Regions from separate parts of the Peribacillus sp. YIM B13481 genome, predicted to be linked through region 3. Evidence: riboswitches for the same ligand, from Rfam matches in the RefSeq annotation. Region 3 holds a riboswitch; each other region holds the start of a gene.

Region 1 (6,038 bases), on a different contig from region 3:
GCATTTTTTACTTTCATTTGAAATGATACCTTTCCAAAATCCGATTCGTAATGAGCTGATATCCCTTTTCATTGGGATGAATCTTATCACTGAAATACTCGGTTTTCTTTTTATTCTCAAAAAGATCATTTGTAGGAATGAATACCATCCTTTTATCCTTTTTCGCTATTCCCATTATTGATTGGTTATAATCTTGGATGTGCTTTTCAAGTTTTTGATTATCTTTAATCGGATTATACAGTCCCACTACAAGTATATCCGCTTTATCGTTTGCCTTTATCAGTGTCGAAGTAATCTTATCAAGATGGTTGATATACTCCCGTTTACCCTCATCGATTTTTCGATCACTTATTTTCTTCAAGTCACCGCCGTTACTATTGATCAAGTCATTGGTTCCAATATAAACGATGAAAGTATCGGCTTTATCAAGTTTCGATTTAATGCGGTAATCATCAAGCTGATTCATGACCCCATCCGTTTCCTGACCTTTTATACCGTAATTCCAAAAACTCACTTTTTGTTCCGATTCCGGATTATTCAATTCATCCTCCAGACCTTCTACATATCCCTCCCCGTCCTTATCCCCTTTTCCAAAGGTTAACGAATCTCCAAAAGCCATTACCCTTTGCACATCTTTCGACTCCGAGGCCTGAAATTTATATGCAGCAAAACAAATAACTAGTACAATAATTAACAAACCTGCTACTTTTTTCATTGGTTTCTCCTTTTGTCTATTTACTATGAAGTATTTCATCATTTTAAATACCCAAAAATCTGTAGTTTTAACATACAAAAATGAATTGTCAGATAAATAGTAAAGAGTGTATGATAATATAAAACTTTCAATGGATTGGGCTTCATTCACCGGCCTTTATGTAAGCGGGATGATACCCTTTATTCTGGAGATTGAATATAAATGATAGATAGGAGTTTAAATGATGGCAGAGCACATAGAGTTTAGGGAGGCAGCACTTTCGGATTTACCCAGAATCGTTGAAATATATAATTCGACAATTGCTTCAAGAATGGTCACGGCAGATACGGAACCTGTATCCGTACAATCGAGGGTTAAATGGTTTGAGGAACATCATTCAGAAAGTCGACCGCTATATATCATTACTATAGAAGGGCAAACTGCCGGATGGATGAGCTTTCAATCTTTCTATGGCCGGCCAGCTTATGATTCTACGGCCGAAATCAGCATTTATATCGATGATTATTTCCGGGGAAAAGGAATCGGACAAATTTCGATTCAAAAGGCAATTGAAGTGAGCCCTAAATTAGGGGTGAAAACTTTATTAGGTTTCATTTTTGCCCACAATATACCTAGCCTGAAGCTTTTTTCAAAATTCGGGTTTGAAAAATGGGCAAATTTTCCTCGAGTTGCAGAGCTCGATGGCATTGAAAGAGATTTGATTATACTTGGGAAACGTGTCGATAATTAAAATATTCATTTAAAGCTATTGCCTTGAGCAGTAGCCTTTTTCGGATTAAGCGAGGCCGAAATGGAGAATTTAGAAATACCTATATCCTTTCTTAAGGGAAAAATATTCAGAATCTCTTTTATTTGTTAAAGCATTCAACAGCGTATCCAATTCTTGGCTTGCTTGAACAGTTAGAAGACTTGTTAAACCATAAATTGCCGCCAATTTGATCATTTCTTGTCTCTTCTCTTCTACTTTTTCAACAGTTACCTTCTGGCAAAGCATCAAGCCACCTCCCATTTATTCAATTTTTTTACACCTTCATCATAATGAAAATTATAGTTAAAATCAACTATTTATTTGAAATCAAATGTGTAATTTTACAGTTTAAATGTGACAAAAAGCCTATTTCATTTTCTAAATATGTATATATTGTGTCATCCCCTATATAAACATAAATAAAAAAAGCATCCACAAGTATAGACTGCGAATGCTTACATCATATCCCTTATCCCAAGATTATAGCCTATCGATTACTATGTCATCCATTCCGAAGGAGACTGGTTATTAGGTCTATTTATTACAATCTTATATTCATTTTCAAGTACTTTTAACGGGGCATCATAAAGGTGCCTTTCATCAGAGGTTTTGTATACTCCATTGGCCAATAACTCTTCAATAAGCATTGCCTTCCTCTGTTCAATCCTCTTAAATAATTCTGCCATGTAAATGGCTCCTTTCCTAGTCATCATAGAGCCCGCTTCTAGTTGAGCTAAACTGTATTAACCGGTTTGATTTCACCAAATTATATATACCTTTTCTAGTATGCCACTAAACGTTATTCCGCAAAAATAAAAGCCTCTTCTAATTCAAGAAGAGGCTTACAGTGTCCGTACGGCTCTTCTTATCTTCCAAGCAAATGCTTGTTGGATTTAGCACAGTTCCCAAAATGGGTCTGCTGCCGAGGTTTCTTTGGGCCAAGTCCCTCCACCTCTCTGGATAAGAATTCAATATATAAATGATGTAGAAATGATTTTATCCCAATAAACATCAAAAGTCAATTACCTGGTTCTTCCTTTTCCACTTGCCATAAATGGGTTTCCCCTTTCAAATGTGGGTTGCATTTTCTTGTCTTTCTGATATGATGTCAGTAATTACATACAATTCACACCACTAGGGGAGTCTTTTTTTAGACTGAGATGGAATTAGTTCCGGACCCTTTGAACCTGAACCGGCTCATACCGGCGGAGGGAAGTGGATGATATCGTCCATTTGCAGACTTTATCCATCTACCCCGTTCCGTATTCAGGAGCGGTTTTTTTTATGGATGTAAATAGGGGATCTATTCTAAAGGAGGATGAACAATGGAGAATACTAAATTAGAAACCTTCAGTGAAAGACTTCATGGACGGGCAAAAGAAATTTGGAAAAGGAACCATTCACATCCCTTTGTCCAGGCAATTGGAAACGGCACGCTACCTGAAAAAAAATTTTCTTATTATTTGAAGCAGGACTATATCTATCTCATGGAATATTCCAAGCTTTTTGCTCTAGGTGTCATCAAAGCTCATAATATCGAAACCATGGCAAGATTTTCCAGTATTTTAAACGAAACTCTTCAAGTGGAAATGGATATCCATCGGCAATATGCTTCGGAATTCGGAATCAGTACCAAGGAATTGGAAGAAACAGAACCTACGCCTACCACTTTAGCCTATACGGGTTACATGCTAAATGCAGCTCAGCATGGGACTTTGGCAGACCTCATCGCTTGTCTCCTACCATGTGCTTGGGATTATTATGAAATTGGTTTGATATTAAAAAAACAAAATGGTGAAGCATTGGAAAACAACCGCTACGCAGATTGGATAAGGTCCTATTCATCTCCTGAATTCGGTGAGGCACACAAGTGGCTGATTGCTTTATTGGAAGAATTAACAAGAGGCATGCCTGAAAAGGAACTTCTGAGATTAGAAAAGCACTTTTTGGTGACTTCCCGATATGAATATTTATTCTGGGATATGGTTCAAAATGAACAAGATTGGCCACTGTAGGTATTGGCCATGATGATGAATCCAATCAAGAAAATGACGTTGACTGCCATGATCACGGGTATAACGACTCTGACCAGTTCAATTATTTTCATCCCTGTCGGATTTGCTAAAATCTTCCCTATACAGCATCTGGCAAATGTCCTGACAGCCGTTTTATTGGGGCCTGCCTATTCGGTAACACAAGCTTTATTAGTTTCCATCATTAGAAACATGTCTGGTACCGGTTCAATTTTCGCCTTTCCTGGCAGCATGATAGGTGCACTATTGGCTGCCGTCCTTTATCGAAAAACACAAAGCTTGAAATTCGCCTGTCTAGGGGAAGTGATTGGGACCGGCATTCTCGGATCCCTATCCTGTTATCCACTTGCACTCCTCCTATTGGGGGAAAAAGCTGCTCTTTTTGGTTTTTTACCAGCTTTTATGCTTAGTTCATTCGCAGGTGCGCTTTTAGCTTTCATATTACTTAAAATACTTCTAAAAAATAATTATATGAAGGGGATTTTTTATGAAAACAGCATTAACCATCGCAGGCTCTGATTCAGGGGGCGGTGCTGGAATACAAGCAGATTTAAAAACATTTTCTGCACATGGTGTCTTTGGAATGTCTGCCATTACAGCTGTTACTGCACAAAACACAATGGAAGTGCGTTCAGTTCAGGCCATCGAAACAGCTATCATCTCGGATCAAATTGCTGCCATCTTTGAGGATATTCATGTCGATGCAGTAAAAATAGGAATGCTTGGATCAAAAGAAATAGTGAAAACAGTCGCTGCGTCCATTAAAACCTACTTACCTTCCATCGTTATCCTTGACCCAGTCATGATTTCAAAAAGCGGCCACCATTTGCTAGACGAAAAAGCTGTCACTGCCTTAAAAATGGAATTGCTTCCGCTTGCAACACTTGTAACCCCGAATGTACCAGAAGCGGAAGTCCTTACTGGCTTGTCGATTCGAACGAAACAAGATTTTTACAGGGCATGCATATCCATACATGAACTAGGTTCTAAAGCCGTTTTACTTAAAGGGGGCCATGCAGCAGGAAATCCAAACGATCTTTTTTATGATGGAACTGACTTCCAATGGATCAAGGGAGAACGCATTCATACACAAAACACACATGGTACAGGCTGTACCCTATCATCCGCCATTACATCCAACCTGGCAAATGGACTGCCATTGAAAGAGTCGATTGAACTGGCCAAGACCTATATTTCCGAAGCGATACGTAATAGCTTTTCAATCGGTAGGGGGCATGGACCTGTCCATCATTTTCATTCATTTTCAAAAAAAGAACGGAGTGACTTAATATGAATGTTGCTGCAGCCGATTTATTCGTGAAAGTACGAGAAAGAAAACCTCTCGTTCACCAAATCACCAACTTTGTTACGGTCAACGACTGTGCCAATGTCACCCTTGCCATCGGTGGCTCACCTGTAATGACATCGAGCCCCAGTGAAGTGGCGGATATGGTCAAATTAGCGAATGCATTGGTCCTGAATTTCGGTACGATTGATGATAAAGCCTTAGAAGCAATGGAGATTGCCGGCAAGACGGCAAATGCCCTGAATATCCCAGTCATTTTGGACCCGGTGGGAGTGGGTGCCACCTCCTATCGGACAGAGAAAGTCACAGAGCTCCTAAGTAAGGTTACTTTCCAAATCATTCGCGGAAATGCGAGTGAGATCCTACGATTGATGGGGGGGGATATCGTTACACGCGGAGTGGATTCAGGGGAACTAGCGATTAGCAATGCAGAGCTGGCTGCACAAGCAGCAAATAAATTGAATAGTATCATCGTGGTCAGCGGGGCTAAGGATGCGGTCAGCGACGGAAAACATACGTCAATTATCGACAACGGGAATCTCCTTTTAACTAATGTCACTGGTACCGGATGCATGGCCACAGCTCTTATCGGCACCTTTTCCGGAGTCACGGACGATTTCTATTCTGCGGCAATTGCCGGTATCTCGACCATGAGCATTTCAGGGGACCTGGCAGCTGCAAAACTTCAAGAAGATGAAGGGACAGGAACGTTTCGAGTGCGATTAATGGATGCAATATCAAGAATGGATAAGGAAATCTGGATGCATGAGGTGAAAATAAATGAAGAAGTCCCAAATTGATTTAAGTCTATATTTAGTTACGGAAGAGTCGATAGCAATAGAAGAATTGACCAAAATCATTGCAGAATCGGTTTCAGGAGGAGTTTCGATCGTACAACTTAGAGAGAAAAACAATTCCTCCCTCTCCTTTTATAAAAAGGCTTCTGAATTAAAACAGTTATTGAGCGAGCTGTCCATTCCCCTTATCATTAATGACCGGGTAGATATAGCACTCGCTGTTGAAGCGGACGGAATTCATATTGGGCAAGATGATCTTCCACTGCCTGTCATCAAACAAATGGTTCCTGACGATATGATTGTCGGTGTTTCAGTCTCCACACTTGAAGAAGCTCTCGAAGCCGAACAAAATGGAGCAGACTATATCGGAGTCGGTTCCGTTTTCCCTACGAAGACCAAACAAGATGCAACGCTAATGGCCATTGAAGATTTGGAGGAA
Region 2 (6,038 bases), on a different contig from region 3:
GGGGTGGAAGTTTAACGAATCGAATGAGATTTTTAATGGAAATTTATCAGGAAATACGTAATCAAGTAGGCGACAACTTCCCCATTGGTATCAAGCTAAATTCCACTGATTTTCAACGAGGTGGTTTCACGGAAGAGGAATCAATGGAGGTTCTTCAGAGAATATCTGAAGTCGGTATTGATTTAATTGAAATTTCCGGGGGGAATTACGAAAATCCCAAGATGATGGGGGGCGAAGTGAAAGAAAGCACAAAGAAACGGGAAGCTTATTTCTTGGAATATGCTAATAAGGCGAGAAAATTAGTCTCTACACCATTAGTTGTTACAGGAGGGTTTCGTTCTCAAGAAGGTATGACTGAAGCTATAGCCAGTGGGACGATAGATATGGTTGGCTTAGCAAAACCATTTGCACTTGTACCCGATCTACCAAACCAAATCTTTGAGGGGAAATATGAAACGGTAAAGATTAAACCAATTAAGACAGGAATTACAAGTTTAGATAAAAAAGCGTCATCTATGTTAGAGCTAGGTTGGTATGAGCAGCAATTAGCACGAATAGGCAAATCAAAACTTCCTAAACCTAATTATAGTGTTTGGTTGTCCCTACTTCACAATATTTCTAAGAATGGACTTTCAGTGTTTAAAAAAAGAAGAGCATAAGAGTATCTACTTCATGTCAATGAAATCTTTTGAGAAAACTGTTTGCGTTACTATTTTTTCACTTTACTAGAATGTTCGTTCTTTAATGTTGGGCGAGGCGGGCAACTTTTCTTGAGTACGGTCCGACCAGCGGATTCTGCTGTATGGCTAAACACCATCCATAGTCACAATCAGGGGTTAGAAAACGCTGCAAAACGGTTTAAAGTTTTACACTAAAAACAGAGGTGGATTGCAAAATGAGAAAAACTGTACTTATCACTGGAGTGTCGGGTGGGATTGGCCAAGAGTTGGCGGATCGTTTCGCCAAAGATGGACATGATATAGTGCTGGTGGCGCGGAGCGAGGGTAAACTTTTGGAACTAGCGAAGGAATATCGGAATAAATATGGCATCCAAACGACAGTCATCGCCAAGGATGTCGCATCACCCGGCGTACCGGAGGAGATTGTCGCGGAGCTTAAGGAGAAGGGGGTTGTCGTCGACTATCTTGTCAATAATGCCGGCTTCGGTTTGTACGGGACATTCTTGGAAACGAAGTTGGACCAAGAGACGAATATGATTGATGTCAATATCAAGGCTCTGACTGTTATGACGAAGTTGTTCTTGTCAGATATGGTCAAACGGGGCCAAGGGGGCATTATGAATGTTGCTTCGTTGGTGGGTTTTTTCCCGGGACCTATGATGTCGGTTTACTACGCGACGAAGGCGTACGTGCTGTCGTTCACCGAGGCTCTCGAGAACGAGGTGAGCGGCACGGGTGTTACTGTGACGGCACTATGTCCGGGGCTGACGTCAACCGGATTCGTCGATCGTTCGGGTATGGGCGCCTCGAAGCTGTTCCAGAGTGGGGCCATCATGGAGGCCGGGCAGGTGGCTGAGGAAGGGTACCGAGGCTTCTTTCGCGGGAAGACACTCATAATGCCAGGGGCTCGCAACCGGTTCGTGGCGTTCATTCCGCGATTAATGCCGCGCAAGATGGTGACCCGTATGGTCAGATCCATGCAGGACAGAACGGGGGATTGACCTTATGGAGGGCGGCCAGGATTGGCTGTTGATTACGGCCTGACAACCCAGCCAAGGGCTCCCAACTTATCCGAACGATGCTCTCAGCAAAGAACGCAATTACTAATCTGTTGCGGATATATTCTACAACACTATTTCAATTATTTGGAGGTCAATTATGAATTATTCTCAATCTATTCAAAACTTGTTTAAACCATTCGCATTCGGAAATACGACCCTGGCAAATCGTATAGTGATGGCACCGATGACGAGACAATTTTCTCCTGAAGGAGTGCCTGGTCCTGATGTGGCCGCCTATTATCGCCGCAGGGCTGAAAATGGCGTTGGACTTATCGTGACAGAAGGTACGGTGATTAATCATTCGGATTCGTCCAATCAAGCCAATGTACCGCATTTCTATGGCGAAGCTGCATTAAACGGTTGGGCAAACGTCGTGGCTGCTGTACACGAAGTAGGCGGACGGATTATTCCGCAGATTTGGCATATGGGTGCGCGAGGCCATGTTGGCGATTATTCGGAATTGGATATCGCCGCAATCGTTCAAGCCTTTGCGCAGGCAGCATTCGAAGCCAAGCGGCTTGGGTTCGACGGCATTGAGCTTCACGGTGCGCATGGATATTTGATCGACCAATTCTTCTGGGAGAAAACGAACCCGCGTACCGACAGCTATGGCGGCGACATGGTTGCCCGCACCCGCTTCGCGGTCGAAGTCATCGAAGCTTGCCGCCGTGCCGTCGGACCGGAATTCCCGATTGTGCTGCGGTTCTCGCAATGGAAGCAGACGGATTTTACAGCGAAACTGGCAGCAACGCCGGTGCTGCTGGAACGGTTCCTGACGCCACTTTCCGATGCGGGCGTCGATATTTTCCACTGCTCGACCCGCCGTTTCTGGGAGCCTGAGTTCGAAGGCTCCAATCTGAATCTCGCCGGATGGACAAAAAAGCTGACGGGTAAACCGACGATTACGGTTGGATCAGTCGGTCTGGATAACGATTTTACGAGTCACTTTACGGAAGGAAAGAGTGCCAAAAATACCAAGATCGACGGGTTAATCGAAAGGCTTGAACGTGAAGAATTTGATCTGGTAGCCGTGGGTCGGGCATTAATGGTTGATCCTGCTTGGGTAAACAAGATTCGTGACGGCCGAACAGCAGAATTGGTTCCCTTTACATCTGAGTCAGTGAGAACACTTCATTAAGCCTCCGTTTGATTAGTTAACACAAGATACATTCTGGAGTTTATGGATAAAAGTGCTGTACGATTGCCGCACAGCGAAGCATATGGAGATTCATGACAGCGATAAAGTTGTAGGGATTGTAGACGAAAAACTATGAATTCAAATTAAGTAGATCCAATCTATCCAATACTTTGATGTTTAATATTTTGTTATGTCTGTCTTTAAAAAAGGCTCTTTTCGTAAAGATTGTTGTTTTTAAAACGAAACTATTTAAGGTTGATTGGAGCAGAAGTGCGAGACTCCTGCGGGAGCAGCAGGACACGTGAGACCCCACAGGCGTTTACGCCGAGGAGGCTCACCGCCCGCCCCGCGGAAAGCGAGCATCTGGAGGGGAAATCAACCACAACTCACTACCTGGTAAATAGCAACAAAGTATGTGAAAACAGCCTTAAAAAAAGAGGATAAGAGTATCTTATTATTCCATAGAGAATGGGGGGGCTGCGGCATCCTCTTTTCTTCATCCTTAACGTATTAGAAGATTGAAAGACTAGTAATCCAAAAGATTAATAATGAACATCTTTGATTGAAAACTTTTCTAATACGTTTGACAATTGGATTTATCGTGTTAATATAAAGGCAAATGAAATATATATACAATTTGTACCACTAGGGGTGCTTTATAGGTAAAACTGATTTTACCTGAGAAGCTGAGATTAAAGTATGACTTTAAGACCCTTAGAACCTGATCTGGTTTATACCAGCGTAGGGAAGTGGGGTCTGGGACAATACGTTTCTGTATTTTTTCAAGTACAACCACTTTCTTTACGTTAAAGAAAGTGGTTTTTTATTTGCAAAAAAAAGGGGTTATAAAAGGCTTTTATCCGTATCATTCATAAAAAAATAGAATTTGGAGGTAATGGACATGAAGTTTTCAGAGGAAATCCGCCAGGAAGTTGATCATATTTGGGAAGCTAGCTTTAATCACCCGTTTGTTGCAGGAATAGGAGATGGCACATTGCCAATAGAGTGTTTTCGTTTTTATGTCAAGCAGGATGCCTATTATTTATCTCATTTTGCTAGAGTTCAAGCTTTAGGAGCAGTCAAGGCTACAGATTTACATACAACAAGCAGGCTTGCCGGCCACGCACAGGGAACATATGAAGCGGAGTTGAAGCTTCATGAAAATTTTTCTGAGAGATTAGGCATCACCAAAGAAGAACGGGAAAATTTCAAACCTGCCCCGACTGCCTATGCTTACACTTCCCATATGTATCGTGCGGCATATTCTGGACATTTAGGTGACGTTATTGCGGCTATCTTGCCATGTTATTGGCTGTATTATGAAATAGGTGAAAAGCTGCAAGAGTGTAAACCGGAAGAGCCGATTTATCAAGAATGGATAGCGGCTTACGGCGGAGAGTGGTTCCGCTCTTTGGTAGAAGAACAAATTGCGAGGCTTGATGAGATTGCTGAAAAGGTAACAGATGAAGATAAGGAAAGAATGAAGGAGCATTTTATCCTTAGCAGCCAATATGAGTACTCATTTTGGGAAATGGCTTATCGTTTAGAGACATGGCCTGTGCATAAGGAAACACTAGAAGTATAAAGGAGATTGAAATATGAAAAAAGGATTGAAATTAACGGATATATTAGTCACGATCGTGATTGCCGTAGCATTTGGAATCGTTTATATCCTTTGGGGTTCGATTTATTATTCCGTTAAACCATTAGGATTACATCTAGATCAACTTATTTATGGAATGTGGTTTATAGCTGGCCCCGTCGCCTTTTTGATTTTACGGAAACCGGGTGTGGCACTTCTGGCAGAGATAGCTGCAGCTTCAGGTGAATTCTTTCTAGGTTCACCATGGGGGCTGTCCGTACTCTTATATGGGGTGGTCCAAGGTTTGTTCGCTGAACTGGTATTCATGGCGTTCAAATATAAAAAATTCAATATGCCGGTGGCCGTTTTAGCTGCGATAGCTTCCTGCCTTGCATCAGTATTAATGGATTTTGCCTACGGGGAAATAGGTGCTCTCACTCTTTGGAATTTATCGTTATTCATGATAGCGAGGTTTGTGGGTTCCATATTCTTTGCAGGTGTAACTGCTTTTTATCTAGTTAAAGTCCTGGAAGCAACAGGAGTAACTAATCTAGTTCGTCCCGTTTCAAGTAAAGATTATGCAGAACTGGACCAAAAGTAGAGGTTGATGGCCATGAAACCAATCGTTTCTGTTGAGAAGTTAAGAATGAAATTTCCAGGTGATGGGTCTTTGATTTTCAAGGACCTATCAGTCTCGATTGATAAAGGTGAAAAAGTTCTATTGTTGGGACCATCAGGATGTGGTAAGTCGACTCTTTTGCAAGTGTTAAGCGGATTGATTCCGAATTCCATCGAAGTCCCGATGAAAGCGGAGAAATTGAAATGCGCTTCTTCATGGGGATATGTTTTTCAAGACCCTGATAGTCAGTTTTGCATGCCATTTGCTGATGAGGAAATTGCCTTCGTCCTTGAGAACCTTTCCGTCCCTAAAGAAGAAATGAATGAGAAAATCCAAAATCATATTCGTAAAGTAGGATTGAACCTAGGCCATACAAGTATAGAAACATTATCAGGCGGGATGAAACAGCGTCTGGCAATCGCTTCAGTATTGGCCCTTGAACCGGAAGTGATATTTTTAGATGAACCAACCGCCATGCTTGATCCGGAAGGAACTAAAGAAATCTGGGGTTTGTTGAAGGAAGTCGGTCGAGACAAAACGGTAATTATCGTCGAGCATAAAATCGACCATGTTTTAGAATTCATCGAACGAATCGTGCTTTTTAACGGTGAAGGTGAAATCATGGCTGATGGTCCAAGAGATACCATTCTTTCACTATATAAAAAGGAAATGAAAGAACATGGAATTTGGTTCCCTGGTGTTTGGGATGAATATATACAAGAGAATGCCCCCATTCGGGAACAACAATTTGCAGACGGTTCACCCTTAGTGCATGTGCAGGGCTTTAGCGGTTTTCGGAATAAAGAGGAAAAAATCAAGGTTGAAGAATTGATGGTCCATTCAGGGGAATGGATTGTAATCAGGGGAGAAAATGGCGCGGGGAAGAGTACTCTTTTGCATGCACTGATGCAGTTCATAAAAACGAATGGTACGTATGAATTAATGGGAGCCCCTATTA
Region 3 (6,038 bases):
GGAAATGGCCTTTCGCGCCAATTTACTCGTCCATCACGAAGCGTTAGAAGAAATGCTGAAAGCAGGCGGCAGCTATCAAGAAGGTACGCGATATATCAAGTTCGACAGCATGAAGATATTTACCGACGGCTCCTTAGGCGGACGCACAGCCCTGTTAAGCGAACCCTATGCAGATCAAAGGGATACGAACGGTGTCGCGATATTCACTGAGCATGAGCTTCAGGAATGGGTGAAAAAAGCAAGGGATGCCGGAATGCCGATTGCTGTCCATGCCATTGGCGATCTCGCTTTTGAATACGTCTTGAATGCAATTGAAGCCATCCCCCCAAAAGAGGGACAGAGGGACCGGCTCATCCATGCGCAGATCGTCCGGCCGGAGCTGCTGGAGCGGGCGGCAAAACTGCAGGTCATATTTGATATCCAACCAGGTTTCGTCACGTCCGATTTTCCGTGGGTGGAAGAAAAGGTTCCAGCCAATCTATTGGATTCCTCCTATGCCTGGAAAACCTATTTGAATATGGGCATCATTTGTGCAGGAGGGTCAGATGCGCCTATAGAGCCATTAAATCCAATTTTGGGCATCCATGCTGCTGTCACAAGGACGAAAATCAACAGTGAGGACAGTACCGTATATGGCTTGGATGAAAGGCTCTCCGTTCATGATGCCTTCGCACTTTATACAAAAGGGAGTGCTGCAGCTATCGGCCAGGAAAAACGCCGCGGTCAGATCATCAAAGGGTACGATGCAGATTTTACCGTGTTTAATCTGGATGTCTTTGCTGTTGTGCCGGATGATCTCCTGAAAGTTGAGGCGGTCATGACGGTCATAGATGACAGAATCATGTATGATAAAAAATAACAGTTGCAAAAAAAGAAATGGATACGCAAAATAGTTAGAATTCGATAAAGGAATTAATGGAAAGAAGGCAGGTTATGAAAGTGGATGAACAAAAAGAAGGGGCGATCTATGCAGCCCTTTCTTATATGATGTGGGGAGTCGTGCCAATTTACTGGAAGTTCCTTCAGGGAGTCGGAGCTACAGAAATCTTGGCTCAGAGGGTATTATGGTCTTTCGTCTTCATGCTGGTTTTATTGATGTTCATGAAAAAACGACAAGCGTTTCTTGATTATGTCAAAAACATATTGGGAAATCCCAAACTCTTTGCGGCGTTACTAACGGCCTCACTGCTCGTTACAGCTAATTGGGGAGTGTTCATCTGGGCCGTTAACTCAGGACGGATCCTTGACACGAGCCTTGGATATTATATCAATCCGCTAGTCAGTGTACTATTGGGAGTGATAGTTTTAAAAGAAAAATTGAGCGGGGCACAGATCATGTCGTTCCTGCTTGCAGGAATCGGGGTCTTGATCCTAGGCATTCATTTCGGTACGATCCCGTGGGTCTCTCTTGTTTTGGCCATGACCTTTGGATTATACGGCCTGGCAAAAAAAATGATCAAAGCCGAATCGGCGATCGGGCTGACGCTCGAAACGATGATGGTAACGCCTCTTGCCCTGGGTTACCTGATATACTTGATGAACCAATCAGAAATGCAATTCTTTACAGCAGGAAGCACAAGCTTGCTGTTGGTGGGCGGTGGGATTGTTACGGCCTTGCCTCTTTTATATTTTGCAAAGGGGGCGGAGAAGATCCCGTTATCGATGCTTGGGATTTTTCAGTATATCGCTCCGACCTTATCCTTACTGATCGGGGTATTCGTCTATCACGAAAGTTTTACAAAAGCGCATCTTTTAGCCTTTTTGTTCATATGGTCAGCCTTGGCTGTTTATACACTATCCATTACGAAATGGGGTCAGGCAAGTGCACGCAGGTTTAAAGGCAAAGGGAACATCGGTGCGTGAATAAGAAAAAATGCTTGGTGGTTCCATCCCCAAGCATTTTTTTTGCCTATATTTAAAGAAACCGGTTTTACGGCAGGAGAATTGCTTGAGTCATGAAAGATAAATCCTCGGACCTATTTCAGAAACAATCAAATCAGATAGGCTGACAAGACCGTGAACGGGCTTTGCACGGGAGATAGTTGGTTGGAATTGTCTATAGTAGGAACTATCCAGGCTAATGATATGCTTTGTCAGGAATGCTGAGATGGCGGCATTCGGCTTTCTATTGCTATTTAGTTCATCGATGATACCCTGTGCATTGGTAATCCCGATCCTGTGGCCATAAAAGAGGTCTTCTCCTAATAATATTGCATTCTCACCTTGCCATTCAGGTGTTTCCTCATCGTGATCAGGGTTTTTGAAGTAAAGGCAATCCCCTGGTAAATAATCCGTTCCTTGATGAACATGAAGAGCCATATTCTTCGGAGGGCGCCAGTCATATAGAAATAGGCTTGAAAAAAGATAGTCGAAATTCCTAGGGCCGATTAAATCCAAAATGGCCTTTAAAAAAGTGACGACTATCGCTGTACCGCATTCGAAAGCGTAAAGCGTTCCATTCAAGAAAATGTCCAGGAGTGCAACATGAGGGGCAATCCCTGGCTGAAGGGTAAAAGTGCCATCCTTTGAAAGGCGCCAATATTGTTTATTGGATGCCGATTCCTCAAGTGTGGAAAATTCTGCATCACTTTTATCCAACGCAAAAGCTGCCTCGATGACTCGGTGCCTCAGTTGTATATCGAAATTAAGGTATCCAAAGCTCCGATATTCAAAAATGTTAGAATCTTCCGCTAGCAATTGGAGAATTTCAAGCGATTTAGCAGATGCTATACCTGGTTGGATGTGACTGACATCTAATAATTTGTGATTAATCTTTATCATGATCATATCCACCTTTTGCTTTTGAAATTAAGGGCTTATAAAACCAGTACACAAAAAATGTCCACAGGTTATGCTCATTATATGAATACCTGCAAGGAAATGACTCTTTGAACGTGTCAGGCACGTAAACGAGAATGATTGGAATGGCATGATGTTTTGCTAGATATCCTTTAACGCAAGGGAAACCTTTCCAATTAATGAGAAGAAGCAAATTAGTATTCCTTTTTCCCCATGAATTGATATAATGGGAGAGAAAAGTTCATATGTGCGAGAAATGTAGGGGGGCCAGTACTGCTGGCTGAGATTGCGTCCTTTAGATGCTGACTCTTTGAACCTGATCTGGATGATGCCAGCGGAGGGAACATATTATTACTGACTTTCTGTTTTGTATGTTAAGCGTCCGAATTCATCTTCGGGCGTTTTTTGTTTTTTTACCGGTATTGGAATGGACCCTGGCGCCTCATTATGGTTTCGGCATATGGATCTTATATGATGTGTAGGAGGATAATAGTTTGAATAAATTCTTACCACTGTTAACTTCGTTGTTCCTTTTGGCTGGATGTGGGGCAGGCGGAACTAATGAAAAAGAAGAATCATCTAAAAAAGAAGGCAATAAAGAATTAAAAAAGGTATCGGTCGTGCTTGATTGGACACCGAATACAAACCATACAGGATTGTATGTAGCCAAGGAAAAAGGGTATTTCAAAGAACAAGGTCTGGATGTGGAAATTATCATGCCAGGCGAAGCTGGAGCTGATAAACTTGTGGCTTCAGGGAAATCTGAATTTGGCGTGAGCTACCAGGAGGGCATTACGCAGGCCCGCGTGCAAGGCGTTCCGATTGTTTCGCTAGCTGCTGTCATCCAGCATAATACCTCTGGATTCGCTTCACCTGCGGCAAAAAACATTAAAACTCCCAAGGATTTTGAAGGGAAAACGTATGGTGGCTGGGGGTCTCCAGTTGAAAAGGCCATTATTGATTCACTTATGAAAAAAGAAAATGCCGATGTAAATAAAGTGGATATAGTGAATACAGGGGACACAGATTTTTTCACTTCGGTTAAAAGGGATATAGATTTCGCCTGGATTTATTATGGGTGGACAGGTATCGAGGCTGAGTTGCGGAATGAAAAGCTTAATATGGTTTACTTAACCGAATACTCTGATAAGCTGGATTACTATACGCCTGTTTTGACAACAAATGAAAAGATGATAAAAGAGGATCCTGAGACTGTTAAAGCATTCGTTCATGCAGCTTCGAAAGGGTACCAGTTTGCAATTAAGAATCCTGATGATGCAGCGGACATATTAATTAAGTCTGCACCTGATCTAGATCCAAAACTAGTGAAGAAAAGCCAGGAGTGGCTTGCAGATAAGTATCAGGATGATGCTCCGCGTTGGGGTGAACAAAAGCTTGAAATCTGGAAGAATTATAGTGATTGGATGAAGGAAAATAAGCTTCTTGAAGGTGATTTCAATCCTGAAAAGGCATTTACCAATGAATTTTTACCAAAATAGGAGGAAATACAATGGCCAATTCATTAATTAGTATACAAATCATTCCTAAAGGGGAAAATGTCATCCCCATGGTCGATGAAGCAATCAAGATCATTGATGAATCAGGTGTCAAGTATGAGGTTCACCCGCTAGAAACAACAATGGAGGGTGAGCTATCCGAGCTTTTTGCCGTGATAGAAAAAATGAATGTAAGAATGATTGAATTAGGCTCGCCGAATGTCATTTCCCAAGTGAAGATACTATATCAGCCAAGCGGGATTACGATGGATACGTTAACGGAGAAATATCGGGCATGATCAAAAGGGGAATTTGGAAGAAGGGGGCTCCCTTCTTTCTTTTATTATGTTTGCTGATAGTATGGGAGTCAATGACAGTCTTATTAAAGGTTGAAAAATGGCTGCTTCCCGCTCCATCAGCCATTTTCATTGAAGGAATTGAGTCGTCCCGTAATCTTTTTGGACACCTTATATCAACAACTGAGCTTGCGTTATCGGGTTTTCTTATTGGAAGCTGTATCGGTTTATTGATTGCTGCAATCTTACACCTATTTCCAGGTGTGAAGGACGCGGTTTATCCTCTGCTCATACTCTCGCAAAATATACCAATCATAGTTTTGGCACCGCTTTTAGTGATCTGGTTTGGCTTTGGCATGCTGCCTAAGTTAATTGTGATTTCACTCGTATGTTTTTTTCCGGTTGCGGTTGCTTCATTGGACGGTTTTCGCCAGACACCTTACGAACTTAAGCATTATTTCAAGATGATGGGAGCGGGGAAAAACCAGTTATTTTGGAAGCTGGAACTTCCCCACTCGATCCCGTTCATTTTCTCAGGCCTAAAAATTTCGGCCACCTATAGTATAATGGGTGCGGTTATTTCGGAATGGCTTGGGGCTAAATCGGGGATTGGTGTTTATATGACGCTCGCTTCCTCCGCGTTTCGGACAGATCGGGTGTTTGTTGCCATTTTCATCATTATGGGAATGAGCCTTCTCTTTTTTGGAATCATCACATTCCTGGAGAAATATTTAGTTTCATGGAAGAGAAAGGAGGGTGAAAGGGATGATGCTGGAAATTAAAGATGTCTCCTTTGCTTTCGATGGTAAACAGAATATTTTAGAGAATATGAATTTCCATGTAGATGATGGGGAATTTGTCACAATCCTAGGACCATCTGGCAGCGGTAAAAGTACGTTGTTCCACTTGATAGGCGGTATTTTGAAGCCGGATCAGGGCATCATTTCGTTGGATGGTAAAAAGATAAATGGCTTTAAGGGCCATATAAGCTATATGCCGCAGCAGCCATCCCTTTTACCTTGGAGAACGGTGTTGGATAATGTTTTGCTTGGAAGTGAGCTTGCTGGGATAAGAGACAAAGAAATGGCAAAAGCCCTTTTGTTGAAAGCTGGATTAGAAGAGTATGTGAAGGCATATCCGCATGAATTATCTGGGGGCATGAAGCAAAGGGCCGCTTTCATTCGAAGCATCTTAAGTCGACAGGACTTGATGTGCCTGGACGAACCCTTTTCTGCTCTGGATGAACTGACAAGATTGGAAATGCAAAAATGGCTGTTGTCTGTTTGGGAACAAAATCGGAGATCTGTGCTTTTTGTTACCCACAGCATAGATGAAGCGGTTTTCCTTTCAGATAGAATTTATGTGTTATCAGCAAAACCGGCTGCTGTCATCAAAGAAGTGAAAGTTCCATTTCCAAGGCCAAGAAGTGAGGAACAATTTCTAAGTG

The links. Region 3 has a riboswitch for thiamine pyrophosphate ahead of ACFX4X_RS02600 (ABC transporter substrate-binding protein). Riboswitches for the same ligand answer to the same signal wherever they lie in the genome.
Region 1: it holds a riboswitch for thiamine pyrophosphate, as region 3 does, so the genes downstream of both, tenA (thiaminase II) here and ACFX4X_RS02600 (ABC transporter substrate-binding protein) in region 3, are expected to answer to the same signal.
Region 2: it holds a riboswitch for thiamine pyrophosphate, as region 3 does, so the genes downstream of both, tenA (thiaminase II) here and ACFX4X_RS02600 (ABC transporter substrate-binding protein) in region 3, are expected to answer to the same signal.

Annotation. Positions count from the first base shown of each region.
Region 1 covers NZ_JBHZPE010000019.1:52,731-58,768, reverse strand. Annotated here, with positions in the region: gene ACFX4X_RS13050 (DUF459 domain-containing protein) at 14-715, opposite strand; gene ACFX4X_RS13045 (GNAT family N-acetyltransferase) at 939-1,445, shown strand; gene ACFX4X_RS13040 (aspartyl-phosphate phosphatase Spo0E family protein) at 1,515-1,709, opposite strand; gene ACFX4X_RS13035 (Fur-regulated basic protein FbpA) at 1,961-2,149, opposite strand; SAM riboswitch class I at 2,326-2,430, opposite strand; TPP riboswitch at 2,590-2,694, shown strand; gene tenA (thiaminase II) at 2,789-3,478, shown strand; gene thiW (energy coupling factor transporter S component ThiW) at 3,494-4,015, shown strand; gene thiD (bifunctional hydroxymethylpyrimidine kinase/phosphomethylpyrimidine kinase) at 3,984-4,790, shown strand; gene thiM (hydroxyethylthiazole kinase) at 4,787-5,602, shown strand; gene thiE (thiamine phosphate synthase) at 5,583-6,038, shown strand, end outside.
Region 2 covers NZ_JBHZPE010000026.1:13,165-19,202, reverse strand. Annotated here, with positions in the region: gene ACFX4X_RS15320 (NADH:flavin oxidoreductase/NADH oxidase family protein) at 1-659, shown strand, start outside; gene ACFX4X_RS15315 (SDR family NAD(P)-dependent oxidoreductase) at 896-1,681, shown strand; gene ACFX4X_RS15310 (NADH:flavin oxidoreductase) at 1,839-2,879, shown strand; TPP riboswitch at 3,517-3,644, shown strand; gene tenA (thiaminase II) at 3,781-4,464, shown strand; gene ACFX4X_RS15300 (ECF transporter S component) at 4,478-5,062, shown strand; gene ACFX4X_RS15295 (ABC transporter ATP-binding protein) at 5,075-6,038, shown strand, end outside.
Region 3 covers NZ_JBHZPE010000002.1:226,508-232,545, reverse strand. Annotated here, with positions in the region: gene ACFX4X_RS02615 (amidohydrolase) at 1-859, shown strand, start outside; gene rarD (EamA family transporter RarD) at 934-1,863, shown strand; gene ACFX4X_RS02605 (protein-glutamine gamma-glutamyltransferase) at 1,954-2,781, opposite strand; TPP riboswitch at 3,050-3,159, shown strand; gene ACFX4X_RS02600 (ABC transporter substrate-binding protein) at 3,294-4,298, shown strand; gene ACFX4X_RS02595 (thiamine-binding protein) at 4,310-4,594, shown strand; gene ACFX4X_RS02590 (ABC transporter permease) at 4,591-5,373, shown strand; gene ACFX4X_RS02585 (ABC transporter ATP-binding protein) at 5,357-6,038, shown strand, end outside.